DNA from 3 places in the Ahrensia sp. 13_GOM-1096m genome. Region 2 is predicted to be linked to each of the others. Evidence: riboswitches for the same ligand, from Rfam matches in the RefSeq annotation. Region 2 holds a riboswitch; each other region holds the start of a gene.

Region 1 (4,173 bases), 320 kb from region 2:
CACAGCGCGTTCCTCGCTTGGTCAACGCTCAAGACGCGCTTCAAATGATGACAACAGGCCAAAACCTGAAACCATCACGTGCCAAAGCAATGGGCCTTGTGCACCAAGTTGTTCCTGCAAGCGACCTGATCTCTGCTGCAAAACAGATGATTATTGATGGTTTGAAACCGGTTCAGCCATGGGATGAAAAAGGCTTTAGATTGCCAGGCGGTCAAATCTACTCACCTGCTGGCGCTCAACTTTGGCCTGCCGCATCGGCTATCCTTCGCCGCGAAACTCACATGAACTATCCGGGCGCTCAAGCGATCCTGAAATGTGTTTATGAAGGCCTGCTTGTGCCGTTCGATCTAGCGCTTAAAATTGAGCAGCGTTACTTCACACAAGTCTTGCAAACGACAGAAGCTGGCATGATGATCCGCTCGCTGTTTGTTTCTATGCAAGAGCTTAACAAAGGCGCCCGCCGCCCTGAAGGTGTACCGGATACGAAGTTCAAGAAAATTGGTATTCTTGGTGCAGGCTTTATGGGTGCTGGCATTGCATATGTAACGGCGAAAGCAGGCATTCCTGTTGTGCTTCTTGACCGCAACATGGAAGCTGCAGAAAAAGGCAAAGCGCATTCTGAAGACTTGATCACCAAAGCCATGCAAAAAGGCCGTGCGACACAGGAGCAAAAAGATCAGCTCCTCTCGCTTATCACGCCAACGGCAGATTATGCGGACTTTGATGGTTGTGACCTTGTCGTCGAAGCGGTGTTTGAAGATTCTGCCGTGAAAAAAGCTGCGACAGAAGCTGCCGAAGACACCATGAAAGCGACAGCAATCTTTGCGTCAAACACATCGACTATTCCGATTACTGATCTGGCGAAAAATTCAAAACGCGCCAAGAATTTTATCGGCATTCACTTTTTCTCACCTGTCGACAAGATGATGCTTGTTGAAATCATTATGGGTAAGAAAACAGGTGATAAAGCGCTGGCTGTTGCGATGGATTTCGTTCGCGCAATCAAGAAAACGCCAATCGTTGTCAACGATACACGCGGTTTCTACGTCAATCGCTGTGTGCTGAAATACATGTCTGAAGCTTACAATATGCTTGCCGAAGGCGTTCCACCAGCAATGATTGAAAATGCTGCTAAATTGGCTGGCATGCCAATTGGCCCGCTGGCGCTAAACGATGAAACAGCGATTGATCTTAGCCAAAAGATCCTTAACCAAACCGTTAAAGATCTCGGTGAAAGCGTGGTTGATCCGCGCCATATCGAGCTTGTGAACACGATGGTTGATACACATGGTCGTCATGGGCGCAAAAACGGCAAAGGGTTCTACGACTACCCTGACAAGCCAGCTAAAAAGCATCTGTGGCCTGAACTCAAAACGCTTTATCCGCAGCAAAATGCCGATGACATTGACTTTGAAGAGCTAAAACAGCGCTTCCTCGTTGTTATCGCATTGGAAGCAGCACGCGTCATGGGTGAAGGCATTGTCACCGACCCGCGTGAAGCCGATGTTGGCTCGATCCTAGCCTTTGGTTTTGCACCATATACCGGCGGCACACTGTCTTACATTGACGGCATGGGCGTTGAGGAATTTGTTGCATTGTCTAAAAAGCTGCAAAAGAAATATGGACCGCAGTTCAAAGCACCCAAATTGCTGACCGATATGGCAAAAGCTGGCGAGACATTCTATTCGCGGTTTGACCCCTATGCGAAAAAAACTGATCAAGCTGCTTGATTAGTAATACTTTCAATCAAAGCCCCGTAAGCTCTTCGCTTTCGGGGCTTTTTTGTGCCTGACATATTTAGCGAAGGAATGTCTCAGACGGACAATTGTCAAAAGTATAATATGCGAATAATGTCCTGATATCGGGTTCTCGAACGGCAAAGCCTAAGGGGATTAAAAGGGAATACGGTAGGGACAACCCAATGCGGGCCTGATCCGTAACTGCCCTCGCAACTGTAAGCGCTGAGCTTGCTGCCACTATGCCACTAAGCGAAAGCTTGGGAAGGCGGCAACAAGCAGTGAAGCGTGAGTCAGGAGACCTGCCCGATATAGTGAAACTAACTCGCACGATGGGTGCAGAAGGATATAAAATGCATATTGAACCTGGTGTCGTTGACGCGGCAAAAATGACTCTTGCTTACGCGACAGCTGCGACTGCTGCTGGTGTTGGCCTTAAATTCGCATGGGATGCGATCAAAAATGATGGTGGTGTAACCGGCCTCGTTTTTCGCTCTGTTGTTGCAACGCTTGCAGTGTTTATCTTCTTTGAAGTGCTTCCACATTTTGCGGTTGGCGTTTCAGAAGTACACTTCATTCTTGGCTCAACAATATTGCTCATGCTTGGTGCTGGCCCTGCTGCCATCGGTCTTGCCCTTGGTCTTTTGGTTCAAGGGATGTTGTTCGCGCCAAGCGATTTGCCAATGTATGCCGTCAACCTGACAACATTACTCGTACCATTGTTTGCGATTAGCGCTCTTGCGAAGAAAATCATTGCGCCAAAAACAGCCTATGTGGACATTACCTATAAACAGGCTTTTGCGCTTTCTACTGCCTATCAGGCGGGTATCGTAGCCTGGGTCGCGTTCTGGGCAATTTACGGCCAAGGCTTCGGCGTTATTTCTTCGGTTGCTTCATTCGGCGCAGCGTACATGCTGGTTGTTGTTATTGAACCGTTCGTTGATCTGGCCGTATTGGCTGCAGCAAAATCGCTCAAAGGAAAAGACGCAACGCCATTCCTGACAAAGCGTTTAGGCCAAGCGGCTTAAACTGCACTTTTCTTAAAACAAAACCCCGGAAACCATTTAGGCTTCCGGGGTTTTTATTTGTCTTCAATTCTTAAGAATTAAGCAACTTTGCTTTTGCGTTTCTCGCCGCGTGCCCAACGTGAAGGACCGCCATTTGGATCAGCAGCCTTGAAGCGTTTACCTTGGCTTACGCGCTTTTTGCTTTTTGCTTTAGGTTGAGCGTCACCGCCACCCTGCTCACCGCTTTTACCTGGCGCACCAATGTCAGCAACGCTGCGACGGCCGCGATGACCTTGAGCGCCACCAGAGCGTTTGCGACCCTGACCGCTTGGCGCTCCGCCACGTCCTTTTTTCTCAGGCTTAAAGCCAGCAGGTGGAGCCTCACCGCTTGCAATCGTAATTTTCATGCCCATCAGCTTTTCAATGGCTTGAAGCAGATGAATCTCATCAGGTGCACACAATGCAACAGCCTGACCTTCCGCGCCAGCACGTGCTGTACGGCCGATCCGGTGCACATAAGCTTCTGCAACTTCCGGTAAGTCATAGTTAAAGACGTGGGAAACACCAGAAATATCGATACCGCGTGCTGCAACATCCGTCGCAACCAAAACTTGGGCTTTGCCAGATTTGAAATCTTTGATTGCTCGTTCGCGCTGATTTTGGCTTTTGTTGCCGTGAATTGATTCAGCAGCAAAACCACGTTCAACCAAATGACGCTTTAGCTTTTCAGCGCCGTGTTTTGTGCGTGAGAAGACAAGCGACAAGCCCTCGCCTTTCGCTGTTAGCAAATCTTTTAGCAAGTCAGCCTTAGAGCGTCCTGAAATATGATGCACAGATTGCGTGATCTTATCAGCAGCTTTACCTGGAGGTGAAACCTGTACTCGAACCGGCTCATTCAAATATGCGCCAGCCAGATCATTGATCTGTTTAGGCATCGTTGCAGAGAACAAAAGCGTTGTGCGTGGCACAGCAAGCATTTTTGCAATTCTTTTGAGCGGCACAATAAAGCCCAGATCAAGCATTTGATCGGCTTCATCGAGGACGAGATATTTAACTTGGTTCAGACTAACCGCTTTACGCTCGATCAAATCCAGCAAGCGACCCGGTGTTGCAACAAGAATATCGCAGCCAGGTGTAAGGTTACGCGCCTGAATGTTGATTGACGCACCGCCAACAACAACTTGCACACGTAGATGCGAGTGACGCACATATGAACGCAAATTGGCGTTGATTTGGTTTGCGAGTTCGCGTGTAGGCGCAAGAATGAGCGCACGGCATGTTTTTGGCTCAGGCTTTTTGCCGACCGAGATCAAGTTTTCAATAAGAGGCAGGCCAAAAGCTGCTGTCTTGCCAGTACCTGTTTGTGCCAAGCCCATGATGTCATGGCCCTTCAGGATGAGCGGAATACACTGCTCCTGAATTGGCGTTGG
Region 2 (4,173 bases):
CTGTGATGGTGCTGTCTCTTCCAAGGTGCTGCGAAAAAGCATGAGCCATCTGTCAAAATGTTCCGGTGATATGCCGCTTAATTTTTGATGCGCCGGAACGGGCCTGCCGGAATAGCTTCCGGAATTTAGTGCAACGGATGACCAGAATTGCTTCATCTTTGTTAGGTGTGGGCCCCAATCACCTGTGATCTCGGCGGCAAATATAGGTCCCAATATTTCGTCTTTGCGAATGCGATTATAAAAGCTCTCCACAAGCAGTGAAATATAATCCTCATCGATGCCCAAAGAGCTAGCGCGGGCCTGAATCTCTGCACGCCGCTCTGCTGCCGTTTTGTGAACATAAGTTTGCATCAGGCAATCTCCTGAAAAAGTAGTTGCTTTAAATCATCATTGCCTTCGACGAGGTCTGCAATGTTGTAGTCATCAAGCACAGCTAGAAAAGCTAGTACCGCATTGTTGAGAACGTTCTTTAATTTGCAGGAGGGCGTAATAACGCATTTGTTGCATTTGCCGCCTTGGTGGCATTCAGCGACGGCGAAATCTGCTTCAATACTGCGCACGACATTACCGATGATAATTTGCTCGGCGGGTAGTTTTAGCTTTAGGCCGCCTGAGCGTCCGCGCACACTATGCACAAAGCCAGCTTTGCCGGTCAGATAGGCAACTTTGATCATGTGATTGTTGGATATTTCAAAATAATCGGCAATCTCGCGGATGGTGCAAAGCCGATCATTATTAACGGCAAGATACATCAGCTGCCGCAAGGCGTAATCGGTTTGAACATTCAGTCGCATAATGACATCCTATAAAGAAGTATATAATATATTGCTTTTAAGCTCGCTGCAAGCTATGACTATGAAAATCTTCATGAAGTTCGTGAAAACCAATAGGTGGAACTGCGATGACACAATTAGGCCAAATGCTACTTAATGCCTTTCTGTACCCAGGCGATCTCGTGCGACGTAAGATTGGTATGACTGTCGAAGAAGACGGCGGTATGTTGAGATCAATTGTTAATATGATCGTGTGGGGCACATTGGTTTTGCTCGTCTGGTTTCAGTTCTTCGCATAATCGCAAACAAAGCGACATCTGCTTAAAAATCACTTGTCGCCAAACGGATATTCTGACAGAACTCTTTATATGGTTCTGCGTACCCTTAAACGGGGAGCAGATTAAAAGGGAACATGGTGAGGTGTAGCCAACAGGCGCTAAATCCATGACTGCCCCCGCAACTGTGAGCGGTGAGTAACCTTGAGTTTGACCACTGAAACAAATGTTTCGGGAAGGTTCGAGGGAGCTGAGACCCGCAAGTCAGGAGACCTGCCATGTCAGATCAATTCAACCTGGGCGGGGTGTCCCAGCAAGGAGCATGGACATGTATAGCCGGTTCACCGGATCATCGTCAGTGATTACTTGCGCGCCTCCTGCTCATTGCGGAGGGCATCATGGCCCATTCAAAAAAATCAAATCATCGCATTACCGTTTGTGTCTCATGTAGACATAAAAATACAGATTGCCGGCCGGGCTACGAGCTAATTGAGCAATTGCGTAAAGCTATTGACGCTGCAGGCGATGCTGTATGTGAGGATTTTTCTGTTTCAGGTGTTGCCTGTATGGCGGGTTGTAGCCGCCCATGCACGGTCGCCTATCACGGTTCGAAAAAAGCGACTTATCTTTTTGGCGATATAGATCCCAATGAAGATATCGACGACCTTATCGCATTCGCAAATCAATACGCACATCTACAAGATGGATGGTGTTCTTCTACCGATAGGCCCGGCAAATTGCGCCATTCTACACTGGCGCGTGTGCCAGCGGCCATGATTGCGAATGAAGAGATGGAACAGGTTTTACAATGAGCGCAGCAAAGCTGAACGTAATGAATGCGTGCTGGAATACACGCAGCGGCGACCCAATTTTAAAGCCGCTCTCTTTAAGCTTGAATGCTGGGCGCGTCATGGGTGTTGTTGGCGCTAATGGCGCAGGTAAGTCCACATTTCTGCGCTTGCTGTATCGCTACCTAAAACCGTCGCAAGGGTCTATCGAGATTGATGGGCGTGACATCTGGTCATTGTCACCAAGGCTGGTTGCTCAAAATGTTGCGGCCGTTTTGCAAGAGCAGCCGACAGACTTTGCGCTGACGGTAAAAGAGATCGTTGAATTGGGGCGCACGCCATATCGCAGCGTATTATCAACGAAGAGCGAAAATGACTCTACCATTATAGATTCAGCACTGCGTAAACTTGAACTTTCGGAGTTCGCAAGTCGTCGCTTTGGCACTTTGTCAGGCGGTGAACGTCAACGCGCAATGGTGGCCAGAGCGCTCGCGCAAGAGCCAAGCCTGCTTATCCTTGATGAGCCTACCAATCACCTCGACATTAGGCATCAGTTAGAAATCATAGAGCTCATTCGCGATCTGGATATGACCATTGTTACCAGCTTACATGATTTGAACATGGCGGCAGGTGTCTGCGACGAGATTTTGCTTCTAAAGCAAGGTTCTGTACTTGCATTCGGGCCGCCTCAAACGGTGCTGACCAATCAATCGGTTTCCTATGCATTTAATGTTTCTGCACAATCCGAAAAGCTCATGCCTACCGATCGTCTTCATTTTACTTACACATTGATGGGAAGAACCTGACATGAATAAAACTGTACTCAGCCTTGCCGTATTGGCATTCACTTCAGCGGCCGCAATCGCCGAAACGACCGTTCAAAGTTGTAACCGCACGGTTACTTTTGATGCGGCACCAAAGCGCGCAGTTTCACATGATGTCAATTTGACCGAAATGATGTTGGTGCTGGGCCTTGCAGATCGTATGGTCGGTTATTCAGGTATTTCCGGCTGGACAAAGTTGGATGAAGAAATGCGGGCTGGCGTTAAAGAATTGCCCGAGCTTGCAAAGAAATATCCAACAAAAGAAGTCCTTATAGGCGCTGAAGCGGACTTCCTTTTCGCTGGTTGGAACTACGGCATGAAGGTTGGCGGTGAAGTGACGCCAGACACGCTGGAGCCATTCGGCATCAAGGTCTACGAGTTGACAGAGAGCTGCATTCATATCGGTGAAAAACCGAAAGTATCTATGGATGACATGTATAATGACTTGCTCAATCTCGGTAAAATTTTCGAGGTAGAAGAGCGCACACAAGAGCTTGTGGACGGCTATAAATCTGAACTTGAGGCAATTACCAAAACCTTGAAACAGGGTGCCACACCACCGCGCGTATTTGTATATGACAGCGGAGAAAGTACGCCGTTTACAGCGGGCCGATACGCCATACCAACGGCAATGATAGAAGCAGCCGGCGGGGTCAATATTCTTGAAGACCTTGAAAAAAGTTGGACAACGATAGGCTGGGAAGCTGTTGTTGAACGAAACCCAGAAATAATAGTGATCGTGAATTATGGCGATGTAACAGCCAAACAAAAGCGCGAATTCATGATGTCAAATCCAGCCTTTGCCAATCTTGATGCTGTGAAAAACGACCGCTTCATTGTTCTGGAATATATTGAGGCAACGCCGGGGCCTCGCAACATTAAAGCAATTAAAAAGCTCGCTTCTGCTTTTGGGAATAATTAGGCCATGAGCCAAGCAAGCAGTATAAAATCTCTACATGCATTGCCTGTGGTCTGGATCGCAGGTTTTATCGTGTTGCTGATTTCGGTAACATTTGCAATCAACGTTGGTGCCGTTTCTATCGCATCATCAACTGTTTGGGGTGTGCTGGCCAACAAACTCTATCCTGGTTTGATAAACGTAACATGGTCAGCAGGCCGTGAAGCGATTGTTTGGGATATTCGTTTTCCGCGAGCATTGTTAGCTGCAATGGTTGGCGCAGGGCTGGCCTTGGTCGGCGCCAGTCTCCAAGCGGTCACACGCAATCCTTTGGCCGATCCTCACTTGCTTGGCATTTCATCGGGCGGTGCTTTCGGCGCTATTTTGGCGCTTCTGCATACGGGGTTGTTTTTGGGTTTGCTCACCGTGCCATTATTGGCGTTTGCCGGTTCTCTTGCTGCAACGGCGATTGTTCTTGGCGTGGCACGTGTAGCAGACGCATCAACGGCAGACCGCTTGGTGTTAACAGGCGTTGCAGTCTCATTCATCGTTATGGCTCTTGCCAATGTTCTTATCTTCCTTGGCGACCCACGCGCGACGCATACTGTAGTTTTC
Region 3 (4,173 bases), 420 kb from region 2:
ACGGCAATAATATGCTGACACACATTTTTTAGATCGCGGATAATATCGTCATTCCAAAAACGCAGCACAATATAGCCTTGCTCTTTCAATCTCTCATCACGTTGCTTGTCATAAATATTGACTGCGTGCTGGCTTCCATCAACTTCTACAATAAGCTTCTTTTCGATGCAGACAAAATCAACGATATAGCTGGCGATGGGCACTTGCCTGCGAAACTTGAGCTTGTTCAAACCACGATTACGGAGTTCTGACCACAACACAGCTTCCGCATCGGTGGATTCATGGCGCATATTGCGCGCATAACGTCTAAGCCTTGGCGTCTCGTCATCCCGCATTTCACCCTCATCCGACCTCGCTGCGCTCGGCCACCTTCTCCCGCTAGCAGGAGAAGGATAAGTGAAAACTGTCAGCGACGAAATAAATGTTTTCCCTTCGCCCGTTTACGGGAGAAGGTGGCCGAGCAAAGCGAGGTCGGATGAGGGCATTATTTTTGCGCAGCCAAAAGTTTTTTCACTTCATCAACAAGAGCGCCGGCCTCAATTTCAAATTGGCCAGGGCGGGCAGCGCGGTATTCCTCATTGGATTCAATCGCGGCGGCTTGGCGCTTGCCTTCGATCATATCTTTGAGTTGAACTTTGCCGGATTGCCGTTCGTCATTGCCTTGAATGATAACAATCGGGCAGCCGCGTTTATCCGCATAGCGCATTTGCTTGCTGAAATCTTTTGGATTGCCCTGATACATCTCAGCGCGAATACCCGCGCCGCGTAAGTCCTGCACCATTTTTTGATAAGCGCCGAGGCTTTCCGTATCCTTGTCCATCACGGTGACAAGCACAGGCGCGAGCACGTCGTCTTGTCCTAGTTTGCCAAGATTTTTGAGCGCCGTCATGAGGCGTGATACGCCGATGGAAAATCCAGTTGCTGGCACGTCTTGGCCTGTAAAGCGCTTGACCAAACCGTCATAACGCCCGCCACCGCCGACAGAACCGAATTGAACCTTTTCGCCCTTTTCGTTTGTCACATCGAACAGAAGTTCGGCCTCATAAACAGGGCCAGTGTAATATTCGAGACCACGGACGCAGGTAGGGTCAATACGAATTCTATCTTCGTCATAGCCATTTATTTCTGAAATGAGAGCTATTTGAAATAATTCGTCGATACCAGATAAACCATTTTTACCAACTCCAATGTGAACCGCCCAATTTCTTAGAGCATTGAAAAAATGATAATCTCTAGCATCATCTCCGTGTTTATCGATTGTAGTAGGTACATCGGTAAAATAATCATGGTGATCGGCGTGGGATTTATATCCCTCAGGCGAGTAAAATGCGTTCAAATCTATAACCAGAGATAGTTTTTTGATCTGCTCTTCATCTAACCCAGCTCCCTCAGTAAAATCACCGCTGTCATCTTTGCGACCCTTACCCAAGAGTTGGCGAACACCCTCGATGCCAAACTTGTCCAACTTATCGATTGAACGCAGCACCGTCAGTCTCCGCTCCGCATTTTCATCGCCGCCAAGGCCGATGGCCTCCATCACGCCGTCCAGCACTTTGCGGTTGTTAACGCGGATCACATAATCGCCACGCGCAATGCCCAGCGCTTCCATCGTGTCGGCCATCATCATGCACATTTCAGCATCGGCCTGAACGCCCGGTGCGCCAACCGTGTCGGCATCAAACTGCATGAACTGGCGGAAACGGCCCGGCCCCGGCTTCTCGTTGCGGAACACCCAACCATTGCGATAGGTGCGATATGGCAGCGTGATTTCGTTGATATTTTCAGCCACATGACGCGCCAGCGGCGCTGTCAGATCATAGCGCAAGCTCATCCATTGTTCGTCGTCATCCTGCACAGAAAACACGCCAGCATTTGGCCGATCTGTGTCTGGCAAAAACTTGCCCAAACAATCGGTATATTCAAATGCAGGTGTTTCCACGGGGTCAAAACCATAGCGCTCATAGACTTCGCGGATTTTACCGATCATCTCATCGGTTGCGCGAATGTCTGCCGCTGAGCGGTCCACAAAACCGCGCGGGCTACGCGCTTTAAGTTTCTGCGGTTTTTTCTTCTTTTTATCAGCCATTTCAGCACTTCATTTTATGAGAACATTTGTTGGCTTTCTCATAAGCGACAGGTGCCCTCTTGCCAAGTGGTGTGAGCGGTGGAATGCTATGCAAGTTCGGTGAACGGGAAGTCCGTGCAATTCGGAGACGTGCCCAACGCTGTGATGGAGATGGCTTTCGCATATGCCACTGGGAAACCGGGAAGGCGCGCAGACCAGTTGATCCTAAGTCAGAAGACCGGCCGAACAAAACGGTTCTTGCGTGCGGACAGCGCAAGCGCCCCAACCTTTATGCATTGTTGGGAGCAAATAATGCTGAACAAACTTCCACGCCCTGCGCTGGCCCCTGCCCGTCCGTTTTCCAATCAAGAACGAGATGCGGTGTATCGTGCAATCAATGAACGGCGCGATGTGCGCGATCAATTTTTGCCGGCCCCCATTCCCGATGATGTTTTGCTACGGCTTTTGCAGGCTGCCCATAACGCGCCTTCGGTTGGGTTCATGCAGCCGTGGAATTTTATTGTCGTGCGCGATGCTAAAAAGCGCGAACAAGCATGGAGCGTTTTCAGCAAGGCCAATGATGAAGCCGCCGACATGTTTTCAGGTGAGCGCAAGGCAACCTATCAATCGCTAAAACTGGAAGGCATTCGCAAAGCGCCGATCAATCTTATCGTGACATGTGATCGCAATCGCGGCGGCAAAGTTGTGCTTGGGCGCACGCATAATCAGCAGATGGATTTATACAGCACGGTTTGCGCTGTTCAAAATCTGTGGCTTGCAGCACGTGCAGAAGGCGTTGGTGTCGGGTGGGTCAGCATATTTAATGAGAGCGACATGCGGGAGCTTTTTCAAATCCCCGATGAGATCGAAATTATCGCTTATCTGTGCATTGGCTATGTGGACGAATTATACACAGAACCGGAGCTTGCCGCCAAAGGATGGCGGCAACGCTTAGAACTCAAAGATTTGATCTTCGAAGAAGAATGGAACCGGCCCACTAAAACTTAATAGCAGCCGGTCCGCAATCTTATCTTGCGTAAGGCGAACGGCAGCGTTTGCGTCCACCATGATATGGCTGGAACGAATTATCCGATGCGCGGTAAGAGCGGTATTTCGAATGGCACCAATTCACATGCAATGTGCCAACATTTATAATGCGCGGGCGCGCTGGTGCACGGCGAATAACGCGTCTTGGTTCAACATAACGGCGCGGTGCAATGTGGATCGTTATTGAAAATGCATCACGTGGAAAATAATATCCGCTGTGACGGCGATAGCCACGCCTGTGATGGCGGTAACCGCGATGACCATTGTAAAAGGCATGGCCTCTATGGCGGTAAAACCCGCGGTGGCGTTCTGAACCTACCTTTTGAACCAAGCTATCTGCTGGTGATGCAATCGGTGCAATTGCGATTGGTGCAGCACTCGCTGATGTTGAAACGCCGCAGCTTGCAGCAATTGAAATTGCAGCCGCAGCCAAGAATTTACTGATATTCATTATCATGCTCCCTGTTAAGGTTAAGCGTCCCTTAATTTCAATCTATCGCATTTTTCGCATCTGGCAAATTTATTGACGGGACTTATCACCAAATTGTCACTTTGGTTTCATGACACACATGTTAGCAGTGCGTTTTAACTGGACTATCGCCGTGCCTCTTTTTCTGCTCACCGCCCTTGTTATGACCGCTTTTGCTGCAAACTCAGTTTTGGCGCGTGCAGCCCTGCTCGGACCAGCCATTGACCCTGCCAGCTTTACCACTGTTCGCCTGATAAGCGGTGCGGCGATGCTTGCCTTGCTACTGATTGCGCGAAAACAAACATCAATGCGCGATCTCATCGGCGGCGGAAATTGGCACTCTTCCTTTTGGCTTTTTGCTTATGCGGTAACGCTTTCATTTGCCTATATCGGGCTGGATACAGGTGTGGGCGCACTGATTTTATTTGCGCTTGTTCAAGCAACGATGATCGGCTGGAGTGTTTTTAAGGGCGACAGACCAATCGTGCCTGAATGGGCTGGATTGATTATTGCTTTTAGCGCCTTTGTCTGGCTGGTTTCACCTGGACTTGAAGCACCGGACCCGTTCAGCGCATTTTTAATGGCACTTTCC

Evidence for each region. Region 2 has a riboswitch for cobalamin ahead of N530_RS0100455 (DUF1636 domain-containing protein). Riboswitches for the same ligand answer to the same signal wherever they lie in the genome.
Region 1: linked by a shared signal. The riboswitch ahead of N530_RS0101970 (energy-coupling factor ABC transporter permease) and the one ahead of N530_RS0100455 (DUF1636 domain-containing protein) in region 2 are both predicted to bind cobalamin.
Region 3: linked by a shared signal. The riboswitch ahead of bluB (5,6-dimethylbenzimidazole synthase) and the one ahead of N530_RS0100455 (DUF1636 domain-containing protein) in region 2 are both predicted to bind cobalamin.

Annotation. Positions count from the first base shown of each region.
Region 1 is NZ_JIAX01000006.1:334,509-338,681, reverse strand. It holds gene N530_RS0101975 (3-hydroxyacyl-CoA dehydrogenase NAD-binding domain-containing protein) at 1-1,730, shown strand, start outside; cobalamin riboswitch at 1,847-2,061, shown strand; gene N530_RS0101970 (energy-coupling factor ABC transporter permease) at 2,090-2,764, shown strand; gene N530_RS0101965 (DEAD/DEAH box helicase) at 2,842-4,173, opposite strand, start outside.
Region 2 is NZ_JIAX01000006.1:19,359-23,531, forward strand. It holds gene N530_RS0100440 (group III truncated hemoglobin) at 1-351, opposite strand, end outside; gene N530_RS0100445 (Rrf2 family transcriptional regulator) at 351-794, opposite strand; gene N530_RS19155 (hypothetical protein) at 902-1,072, shown strand; cobalamin riboswitch at 1,126-1,344, shown strand; gene N530_RS0100455 (DUF1636 domain-containing protein) at 1,447-1,860, shown strand; gene N530_RS0100460 (ABC transporter ATP-binding protein) at 1,857-2,642, shown strand; gene N530_RS0100465 (ABC transporter substrate-binding protein) at 2,644-3,582, shown strand; gene N530_RS0100470 (iron ABC transporter permease) at 3,586-4,173, shown strand, end outside.
Region 3 is NZ_JIAX01000006.1:438,336-442,508, reverse strand. It holds gene N530_RS0102510 (endonuclease domain-containing protein) at 1-335, opposite strand, end outside; gene hisS (histidine--tRNA ligase) at 485-2,086, opposite strand; cobalamin riboswitch at 2,146-2,327, shown strand; gene bluB (5,6-dimethylbenzimidazole synthase) at 2,378-3,073, shown strand; gene N530_RS0102495 (BA14K family protein) at 3,093-3,563, opposite strand; gene N530_RS0102490 (DMT family transporter) at 3,673-4,173, shown strand, end outside.